DNA from 2 places in the Streptomyces sp. NPDC014991 genome. Region 2 is predicted to be linked to the other one. Evidence: riboswitches for the same ligand, from Rfam matches in the RefSeq annotation. Region 2 holds a riboswitch; the other holds the start of a gene.

Region 1 (4,885 bases), on a different contig from region 2:
CGCGCAGCCAGCACACCGTCCAGGCCGGTCCCGCCGGGTCGCCGCGCCAGACCAGGTGGTCGGCGGCGGCGTGGTGGCCGGCGTGCTGTACGAACCGGCCGAACTGCTCGGACCAGAAGTACGGCACCGGGTCGTAGGTCTGGGGGGTGTCGCCGAGGTGGCCGGCGGCGAGGATGTTCGCGGCCACCGTGCGCGGGCCCTGGAGGGCGTTGTCCCAGTGGTGGACGAGCAGCCGTTCGCCGTAGCGGGCCGACGGGAAGGAGGCGCAGTCGCCGACGGCGTACACGTCCGGCAGGGAGGTGCGCAGGTGGGCGTCGGCGAGGACCTCGCCGTGCGCGCCCAGCTCGATGTCTGAGCCGGCCAGCCAGGCGGTGGCAGGGCGGGCGCCGATGCCGACGACGACGGCGCCGGCGGGCAGCCGTGTGCCGTCGGCGAGCAGCACCGCGCCGGGCTCGACGCGCTCCACGCGCGCGTGGGTGCGCAGTTCCACGCCCGCGTCGGCGTACCAGGCGGCCATGGGGGCGGCGACCTCGGCGGGCAGGGCGCCGGCGAGCGGGCGGTCCGCGGCCTCGACGACGGTCACCGCGCAGCCCGCCTCGCGGGCGGCGGTGGCGAACTCGGCGCCGATCCAGCCGGCGCCGACGACCACGACGTCGTGCTGCCGGGCGAGGACCGGCCGCAGCCGTTCGGCGTCGTCCAGGGTGCGCAGCAGGTGCACGCCGGGCATGTCCTCGGTGCCGGGCAGGGTGACGGGTTCGGCGCCGGTGGCGAGGACCAGGACGTCGTACGGCACCGGGCCCGCGCCGGTGTCCAGTTCGTGGTCGGCGGGGCGCAGGCCCCGCACCTCGCAGCCCAGGCGCAGCTCGACGCCGAGGGACTCGAAGTCCACGTCGAAGGCGGATCCCTCGGCCTTGCCGAGCAGGACGGCCTTCGACAGCGGCGGCCGGTCGTACGGCTGGTGGGGCTCGGCCCCGATGACGGTCACCGCGCCCCGGAAGCCCTGTTCCCGCAGGGCGACCGCGGTCTGGACCCCGGCCATGCCCGCGCCGACGACGACCACGCGCGGTCCCTGCGACGTGTCCTCTTGCGCTGTCTGCTCGCTCACCCGGTCACCATAGTCAGGTGACGTTCCGTCAGTCAGGGGGCGTGCTCGTGACCTGTTCCACAACGCTCGTGCCGGAGCCCGGCCGGGACTCCCACTCCCAGGTCTCCTCCAGTCGCACCCGCCCGTCGGGCAGCTCCACGACCGTGGACGCGCAGCGCCCCGAGGCGGTCGTCCCGTCGGTCCTCAGCTGCACGTACCGGAAGTCCAGCCGGTCGCCGTCGCGGGTGCCGACCAGGTGGCCCCGTACGACGTCGCCGCCCGCGTACTCGGCCCAGATCGCGCCGTCGTCCTCGTGGTAGGCGAACCGGGTGCGGGTGCCCACCTGACCTGGGGCCTGATCCGCCACGGGGGCGAAACGCAGTCCGTCGAGCGAGCGGGCCATGGCGGAGGGCTCCCTTACGCGTGGTGAGCGGGGCGGGCTAGGGTGGCCACCGTACAAGCACTCGCGGGAGCCCGGACGCACCGGGCTGAGAGGGAGGCTGGCGGCCTCCGACCGTACGAACCTGATCCGGGTCATGCCGGCGAAGGGAGGGGCTGGACGCCCATGTCGTCACGTACGTCCGACGTCCTCGTCATCGGGGGCGGGATCATCGGCCTGGTCACGGCCTGGCGGGCCGCGCAACGCGGGCTCGCCACGGCCGTGGTGGACCCCGAACCGGGTGGCGGGGCGGCCCGGGTCGCGGCCGGGATGCTCGCCGCGGTCACCGAACTGCACTACGGCGAGGAGACGTTGCTCGCCCTCAACCTGGAGTCGGCCCGCCGGTACCCGGAGTTCGTGGCCGAGCTGACCGAGCTGACCGGCCACGACCCCGGCTACCGCCGCTGCGGCACCCTCGCCGTCGCGCTCGACGCCGACGACCGTGCCCACCTGCGGGACCTGCACGCCCTGCAGCAGCGCTCGGGGCTCGCCTCCGAGTGGCTGTCCGGACGGGAGTGCCGGCGCCTGGAGCCGATGCTGGCGCCCGGGGTGCGCGGCGGCCTGCGGGTCGACGGCGACCACCAGGTCGACCCGCGGCGGCTGTCGGCGGCCCTGATGGCGGCGTGCGAGCGGGCCGGCGTGGTGTTCCACCACGCGTGGGCCGAGCGGCTGGACGTCGCGGGGGGCCGGGCCGCCGGGGTCACCACGGCGGACGGGACCGGGCTGCGCGCCGGTCAGGTGGTTCTCGCGGCGGGGAGCCTGAGCGGGCGGCTCGCGGGCCTGCCGGAGGAGCTGCGGCCCCCGGTCCGGCCGGTCAAGGGGCAGGTGCTGCGGCTGGCCGTACCGCGCCGGTTCGCGCCGTTCCTGAGCCGTACCGTGCGCGCGGTGGTCCGCGGCAGCCAGGTCTACCTGGTGCCCCGGGAGAACGGCGAGCTGGTCGTCGGCGCCACCAGCGAGGAGCTGGGCTGGGACACGACGGTCACGGCGGGGGGCGTGTACGAGCTGCTGCGCGACGCCCACGAGCTGGTGCCCGGCATCACCGAGCTGCCGCTCACCGAGACCCGGGCCGGGCTGCGGCCCGCCTCCCCCGACAACGCGCCGCTGCTCGGCCCGTCCGGCCTGGACGGACTGCTGCTCGCCACCGGGCACCACCGCAACGGGGTGCTGCTCACGCCGGTGACCGGGGACGTGCTGGCGCACACCCTGGTCACCGGCGACCTTCCTCAGGAGGCACGTCCGTTCACCCCGCGGCGGTTCGGCGCCGCGCCCGTGGAACAGCTGGAGCAGCCCGCATGAGTGATTCCGTCACCATCTCCGTCAACGGCGAACCCCGCCGCATCGTCCCGGGCACCGCGCTCGACACCCTGGTGGGGTCCCTCACCACGGCGCCGCGCGGGGTGGCCGCCGCCGTCAACGAGACCGTCGTCCCGCGCGCGCGGTGGGCGGCGACCCCTCTCGACGCGGGCGACCGCGTCGAGGTCCTCACCGCCGTGCAGGGAGGCTGAGCGATGGCCGACGATCTTCTGGTTCTCGGTGGGCTGACCCTGTCGTCCCGGCTGATCATGGGCACCGGAGGGGCGCCCAGTCTGGACGTGCTGGAGCGCTCGCTCGTCGCCTCCGGCACGGAGCTGACCACGGTCGCGATGCGCCGGGTGGACCCTGCCGTGCACGGCTCGGTGCTGTCCGTGCTGGAACGGCTCGGCATACGGGTGCTGCCGAACACGGCGGGCTGCTTCACCGCCGGCGAGGCCGTGCTGACCGCCCGGCTGGCCCGGGAGGCGCTGGGCACGGACCTGATCAAGCTGGAGGTCATCGCCGACGAGCGGACGCTGCTGCCGGACCCGGTGGAGCTGCTGGAGGCCGCGGAGACGCTGGTCGACGAGGGGTTCACGGTGCTGCCGTACTGCAACGACGACCCCGTCCTCGCGCGGAAGCTGGAGGACGCCGGCTGCGCGGCGGTGATGCCGCTGGGCTCGCCGATCGGGTCCGGGCTCGGTATCCGCAACCCGCACAACTTCCAGCTGATCGTGGAGCACGCGCGCGTGCCGGTCATCCTGGACGCGGGGGCCGGTACGGCGTCCGACGCGGCCCTCGCGATGGAGCTGGGCTGTGCCGGGGTGATGCTGGCGTCCGCGGTGACGCGGGCGCAGGAGCCGGAGCTGATGGCCACGGCCATGAAGCACGCCGTGGAGGCGGGGCGGCTGGCCCGGCGGGCCGGGCGGATCCCGCGCCGCCACTTCGCCGAGGCCTCCTCCCCGGCCGCGGGCCTGGCCCGCCTGGACCCTGAGCGGCCCGCCTTCTAGGACCGTGCTGACGGAGCGGGGCCGGCTCCGGCCGGTCCCGCCTCCCGCGGGGCTCCGGGTCGCGTGACAGTCACAGCTCTGCTGCATTCCGCCGCCCGGGGCACCGCGGCCGGCGTCGGCGTCGGTGGGTCCTCGTAGACTCCCCTGCGTGGATACGACCCTTCAGGACCCCCTCGTCGGTCAGGTGCTCGACGGCCGCTACCGCGTCGACGCGCGGGTCGCGGCCGGCGGGATGGCCACGGTCTACCGGGCCCTGGACACCCGCCTGGACCGCGTCCTCGCGCTGAAGGTGATGCACCCGGCGCTCGCGGTCGACGGGTCCTTCGTCGAGCGGTTCATCCGGGAGGCGAAGTCCGTCGCCCGGCTGGACCACCCCAACGTGGTGCAGGTCTTCGACCAGGGCACCGACGGGTCGTACGTGTACCTGGCGATGGAGTACGTCGCCGGGTGCACCCTGCGGGACGTGCTGCGCGAGCGGGGTGCCGTGCAGCCGCGGGCCGCGCTGGACATCCTGGAGCCGGTGCTGGCCGCGCTCGGCGCCGCCCACCTGGCCGGGTTCGTGCACCGGGACATGAAGCCCGAGAACGTGCTGATAGGGGACGACGGCCGGGTGAAGGTGGCCGACTTCGGGCTGGTGCGCTCCGTGGACACGGTGACCAGTACGACGGGCGCCGTCCTCGGGACCGTCTCCTACCTCGCCCCCGAGCAGATCGAGCAGGGCACCGCCGACCCGCGCGTCGACGTGTACGCGTGCGGTGTGGTCCTGTACGAGATGCTGACGGGCGGCAAGCCGCACGCCGGCGGATCGCCGGCCCAGGTGCTCTACCGGCACATCCACGAGGACGTACCGCCGCCCTCCGCGCTCGTGCCCGGGCTGCCGTACCAGCTGGACGAGCTGGTGGCGTCGGCCACCGCGCGGACCCCGGACGTCCGGCCGCACGACGCCGTGGCACTCCTCCTCCAGGTGCGCGAGGCCCGCGAGGGCCTGACCGACGAGCAGCTGGACGCGCTGCCGCCGCAGGCGCTGACCGCGGAGCACGACAACGCCGGTGACCGTAC
Region 2 (4,885 bases):
CGACCGACCGGAACTGGCCGCTGTGGGTCAGCGGCTCAGTCCCGAACAACTGCGCACCATGGCACGAAGCGCCAGCGCCCTGATCACGGCAGCCGCGGCGGCCGAGTACCAGCACTACGTCAAGGTCCGCGACGAACTGCGTCACCCGGCACTGTCCGTCCAGCCCGCCGCCGGCAGCCCCGGCGCGGTCGAACCGGGCCCGGACACCACGGACCTCGCCACCGCCCTCGGGGGGGCCGCCGAGAACACCGGTGCGGGCGCCGTCGCCGTCATCGCCGTCCTCGCTCCCCTCCTCTCCGGAACCGCGGCCGTCCTCTTCCTGCTCGTCGGCTACATCCTGAAGGTGCTGGATCCCGGGCATGCCTTCGCCCGGACCATGCTCACCACCGGCTGGGTGTTCGGCGCTCTGACGGCGGCCGGGATCCTCGTCGCCGCCGTCGGACTGCTGCTCACCGCCCTGCGCAACAGCACCTCGGCAGAGGCCCGCGCCCAGGAGGCGGCGCACGAGGAGCTGGCCAGGGCCAGAGAGGCGTGGCGGGAGGCACTGCTGGAGCGCGGCATCCTGCCGTTCCTGCGGGAGGCGCACACCGAACCGGGGCCGCCCGCCGTGCGCCACACGGCCCCGCCCGCCGCGCCGACCGGGCGCATCCCGCGCCTGGGCTACGACCGCCCCGGCTTCAGCAGCCCCGGGGACGACGGCACCGAGACCGGCCGCCCGAGCTTCACCAGTCCCGACTACACGAGCCCGGACTACGGCGGCCCGGAGCACCAGCCCGACTGACCGCATCCGCGGCGGTTCCCTCTCGTGCGCCGGACGACTCCGGCCCGCCGCACCAGCCGTCCCCTCACGGGCCCGGCCGGCGCGGCGGGTTCACCGCGCCTTTCAGTCGGCGACCGGCAGGTACACCCGGTTGCCCGCCGCCGCGAACTCCTGTGACTTCTGGGCCATCCCCTGCTCGATCTCGGCCCGGTCGCCACCGTGTTCGCGCCGGATGTCCTGCGAGATCTTCATGCTGCAGAACTTCGGCCCGCACATGGAGCAGAAGTGAGCCGTCTTGGCGGGTTCCGCGGGCAGGGTCTCGTCGTGGAACTCCCGTGCCGTGTCCGGGTCCAGGGCGAGGTTGAACTGGTCCTCCCACCGGAACTCGAAACGGGCGTCCGACAGCGCGTCGTCCCACTGCTGAGCGCCCGGGTGCCCCTTGGCGAGGTCGGCCGCATGCGCGGCGATCTTGTAGGTGATGACACCGGTCTTGACGTCGTCCCGGTTGGGCAGGCCCAAGTGCTCCTTGGGCGTGACGTAGCAGAGCATCGCCGTGCCCCACCAGGCGATCATCGCGGCACCGATGCCGGAGGTGATGTGGTCGTACGCCGGCGCGATGTCCGTGGTCAGCGGGCCGAGCGTATAGAACGGGGCCTCATCACAGATCTCCTGCTGGAGGTCGATGTTCTCCTTGATCTTGTGCATCGGGACGTGCCCGGGGCCCTCGATCATCGTCTGTACATGGAACCGCCTGGCGATGCGGTTGAGTTCCCCGAGCGTCCTCAGTTCCGCGAACTGCGCCTCGTCGTTGGCGTCCGCGATCGAACCGGGCCTGAGCCCGTCGCCCAACGAGTACGTGACGTCGTAGGCGGCGAGGATCTCGCACAACTCTTCGAAGTTCTCGTACAGGAACGATTCCTTGTGGTGCGCCAGGCACCACGCCGCCATGATCGAACCGCCGCGCGAGACGATGCCCGTCTTGCGGTTGGCGGTGAGCGGGACGTACGCCAGCCGGACGCCCGCGTGGACGGTCATGTAGTCCACGCCCTGCTCGGCCTGTTCGATGACGGTGTCCTTGTAGATCTCCCAGGTCAGCTCCTCGGCCCTGCCGTCGACCTTCTCCAGTGCCTGGTAGAGCGGCACCGTGCCGATGGGGACGGGGGAGTTGCGCAGCACCCACTCGCGGGTGGTGTGGATGTTGCGGCCGGTGGAGAGGTCCATGACCGTGTCGGCGCCCCAGCGGGTCGCCCAGGTCATCTTCTCGACCTCCTCTTCGATGGAGGACGTCACCGCGGAGTTGCCGATGTTGGCGTTCACCTTCACCAGGAACCGCTTGCCGATGATCATCGGCTCGATCTCCGGGTGGTTCACGTTGGCCGGCAGCACGGCTCGGCCCGCCGCGATCTCCTCGCGTACCACCTCGGCAGAGACGTTCTCCCGGATGGCCACGAACTCCATCTCCGGCGTGATCTCGCCCCGTCGGGCGTACGCGAGCTGCGTCACCGGCCGGCCGCTCCGGCCTCGCCGCGGCTGACGCGGGCGGCCGGGAAAGACCGCGTCCAGGTTGCGCAGCCCGCCGCGCGGCGAGGTGTGCCTGACCCCGTCGTCCTCGGGACGGACAGGACGGCCCGCGTACTCCTCGGTGTCCCCGCGGGCGATGATCCAGTTCTCCCGCAGCGGTGACAGGCCCCTGCGGACGTCCGTGTCGGCGAGCGGATCGGTGTACGGCCCGGACGTGTCGTACAGCGTGACCGACTCCCCATTGGTGAGGTGCACCTGACGGACCGGCACGCGCAGGTCGGGGCGCGAGCCCTCGACGTACGCCTTGTGCCAGCCGATGGACTTCCCGGCCTCCTCGGACTTCTCGTCCCGAACGGAGGCAGGCGTGCGTGCGTCCTTGTTGGTCATCGGACCTACTCCCTACGCCGGCATTACCCGGTAACAGGTTCGGCGGTCGACGCAGCGATTCCCGTGTGCCGATGTCCTGCGTGGCACCTGTTGGTTCCACGTGAAACATCGCGTCTACGGAGGTCAGCGCCCTCTCAGCCCGGTGCTCCGAGCTCCCGCGTGTGCAAAGGTGCCTCCACGCTAGCGTTACGGGGGCCACGGTGAACAGTGGGCCCCCACCGTTCTTGCGATGATCGGGCGGTGACCAGGATGGAGCAATACCCCCACCAGCCGCCCGATCGACCCCGCATGGACGGCCCGGGGCAGGACCACGCGCACGGCCACAGAACCGGCGAGGGCGGCCACCACGGTCACGCGCACGGCCACGGCCCGGCCGCTCCGGTCTCCCAGCATCTACGGAAGGTCATCGCGGCGATCCTGATCCCGTTCACCGTGGCGGTCGTCGTCGGTCTCGTGGTGCTCTGGCCCGGCGGAGCCCCGTCCCACCCGCGCACCGGCGTCGGCTTCGACCGGCAGACCCAGCAGGCCACGGTCACCCGGGTGACCGAGGTCAGCTGCGCGTCGGTGCACGCGTCCGGCGGCGCCCCCACCGGTGCCCCCGCCGTCACCGGGGGCGCCCCTGGGAAGCAGGAGGCCGGCAGAAGCTGCAAGAAGGCGACCGTCCGCGTCGACACCGGCGAGGACAAGGGCCGTACGTTCACCGAGATCGTGCAGCCGGATCAGACGCGGCAGCTGCACCAGGACGAGAAGGTCGTCGTCGCCTACGAGCCCTCGGCACCGAGGAACCTCCAGTACTCGGTGACCGATGTGAGCCGCACGTTCCCCATGGCGTTGCTCGCGGGGATCTTCGCCGTCGCCGTCGTCGTGGTCGGCCGGCTGCGCGGTGTCATGGCCCTGGTCGCCCTGGCGGTGAGCTTCCTGGTGCTGACCCTGTTCATCCTGCCCGCCATCCTCCAGGGCTCCGATCCGCTGGTCGTGGCCGTGGTGGGAGCGAGCGCCATCATGCTGATCGCGCTGTACATGTGCCATGGCCTGTCGGCCCGTACGTCGGTGGCGGTACTGGGCACGCTGATCTCCCTGTCACTGATCGGCCTGCTCGGCTCGCTGTTCGTCGGCTGGTCCGCGCTGACCGGCAACACGGACGACAACACCGGTCTGATCCACGGTCTGTATCCGTCGATCGACATGAGCGGTCTGCTGCTGGCCGGCGTCATCATCGGCTCGCTCGGCGTCCTGGACGACGTGACGGTGACGCAGACATCCGCCGTCTGGGAGCTGCACGAGGCCAACCCGGCGATGGGCTGGCGGGGGCTGTACCGGGCGGCCATCCGTATCGGCCGCGATCACATCGCCTCCGTGGTCAACACGCTGGTGCTCGCCTACGCCGGCGCCGCGCTGCCGTTGCTGCTGCTGTTCTCGATCGCGCAGAGCAGCGTGGGGACCGTGGCCAACAGCGAACTGGTGGCCGAGGAGATCGTGCGCACGCTGGTGGGGTCGATCGGCCTGGTCGCCTCGGTACCGGTCACCACCGCGCTGGCCGCGCTGGTGGTCTCGGCCGACCGGCCGGGGCCGGCTGCCCCGGTGCCGGCCGCGGGACGGCCCGCACCGGCGCGCGGCGGCCGGGGCCGGCGTCGGAAGCGGTGAGCTCGGTGAGGTGTGGGCGGCGATGCCGCCCACCGGTTGCAGAAGCGTTCCTGCACGAACGCGGGTGAGCTGACGGTGCGTCGGCGTCTCGTGGCCCGGACCTTCAGCCGGCGCTCTGTTCCTCGGCCAGGATGCGGTCCAGGGCCTCGTCCAGATGGGCGTCGAAGTCGGCCAACGCGCCCTCCTGACCGAGGGGCACGAGCTTGTCCGTCCGGTCCAGGAAGGCCACCAGCGGCGGCGCGGACGAACGGAACAGCGCCTGGTCCCCGCCGACCTGAAGCCGGATCAGCACCTCGCCCAGCACTTCGGAATCGGCCGGAGCGATGCGCACATCACCTTCCCCACAGGGGCGCCCGACCCCGTCGATCAGCAGCTCGCGTCCGAAGGCCCAGGTCACCGGGGCGTCACCGGGCAGGTGAAAGGTGAGCCGCACCGCGTACGGATCACAGGTCTCGTAGCGCAACTCCACCGGGATGCGAAAGGAGAGCTCCTCCGACACGAGAAAGCTCATCATGACTTCTGCCTGTACGGACTCGCGCATCGCCTACCCCGTCGTATGACGTCGACTGGCCG

Evidence for each region. Region 2 has a riboswitch for thiamine pyrophosphate ahead of thiC (phosphomethylpyrimidine synthase ThiC). Riboswitches for the same ligand answer to the same signal wherever they lie in the genome.
Region 1: it holds a riboswitch for thiamine pyrophosphate, as region 2 does, so the genes downstream of both, thiO (glycine oxidase ThiO) here and thiC (phosphomethylpyrimidine synthase ThiC) in region 2, are expected to answer to the same signal.

What each region holds. Positions count from the first base shown of each region.
Region 1 is NZ_JBIBVY010000001.1:182,434-187,318, forward strand. It holds gene ACF1BE_RS00805 (NAD(P)/FAD-dependent oxidoreductase) at 1-1,105, opposite strand, end outside; gene ACF1BE_RS00810 (hypothetical protein) at 1,134-1,487, opposite strand; TPP riboswitch at 1,541-1,652, shown strand; gene thiO (glycine oxidase ThiO) at 1,650-2,819, shown strand; gene thiS (sulfur carrier protein ThiS) at 2,816-3,028, shown strand; gene ACF1BE_RS00825 (thiazole synthase) at 3,032-3,826, shown strand; gene pknB (Stk1 family PASTA domain-containing Ser/Thr kinase) at 3,975-4,885, shown strand, end outside.
Region 2 is NZ_JBIBVY010000002.1:158,993-163,877, forward strand. It holds gene ACF1BE_RS04750 (hypothetical protein) at 1-781, shown strand, start outside; gene thiC (phosphomethylpyrimidine synthase ThiC) at 884-2,668, opposite strand; TPP riboswitch at 2,661-2,837, opposite strand; gene ACF1BE_RS04760 (YibE/F family protein) at 2,918-4,312, shown strand; gene ACF1BE_RS04765 (SsgA family sporulation/cell division regulator) at 4,416-4,853, opposite strand.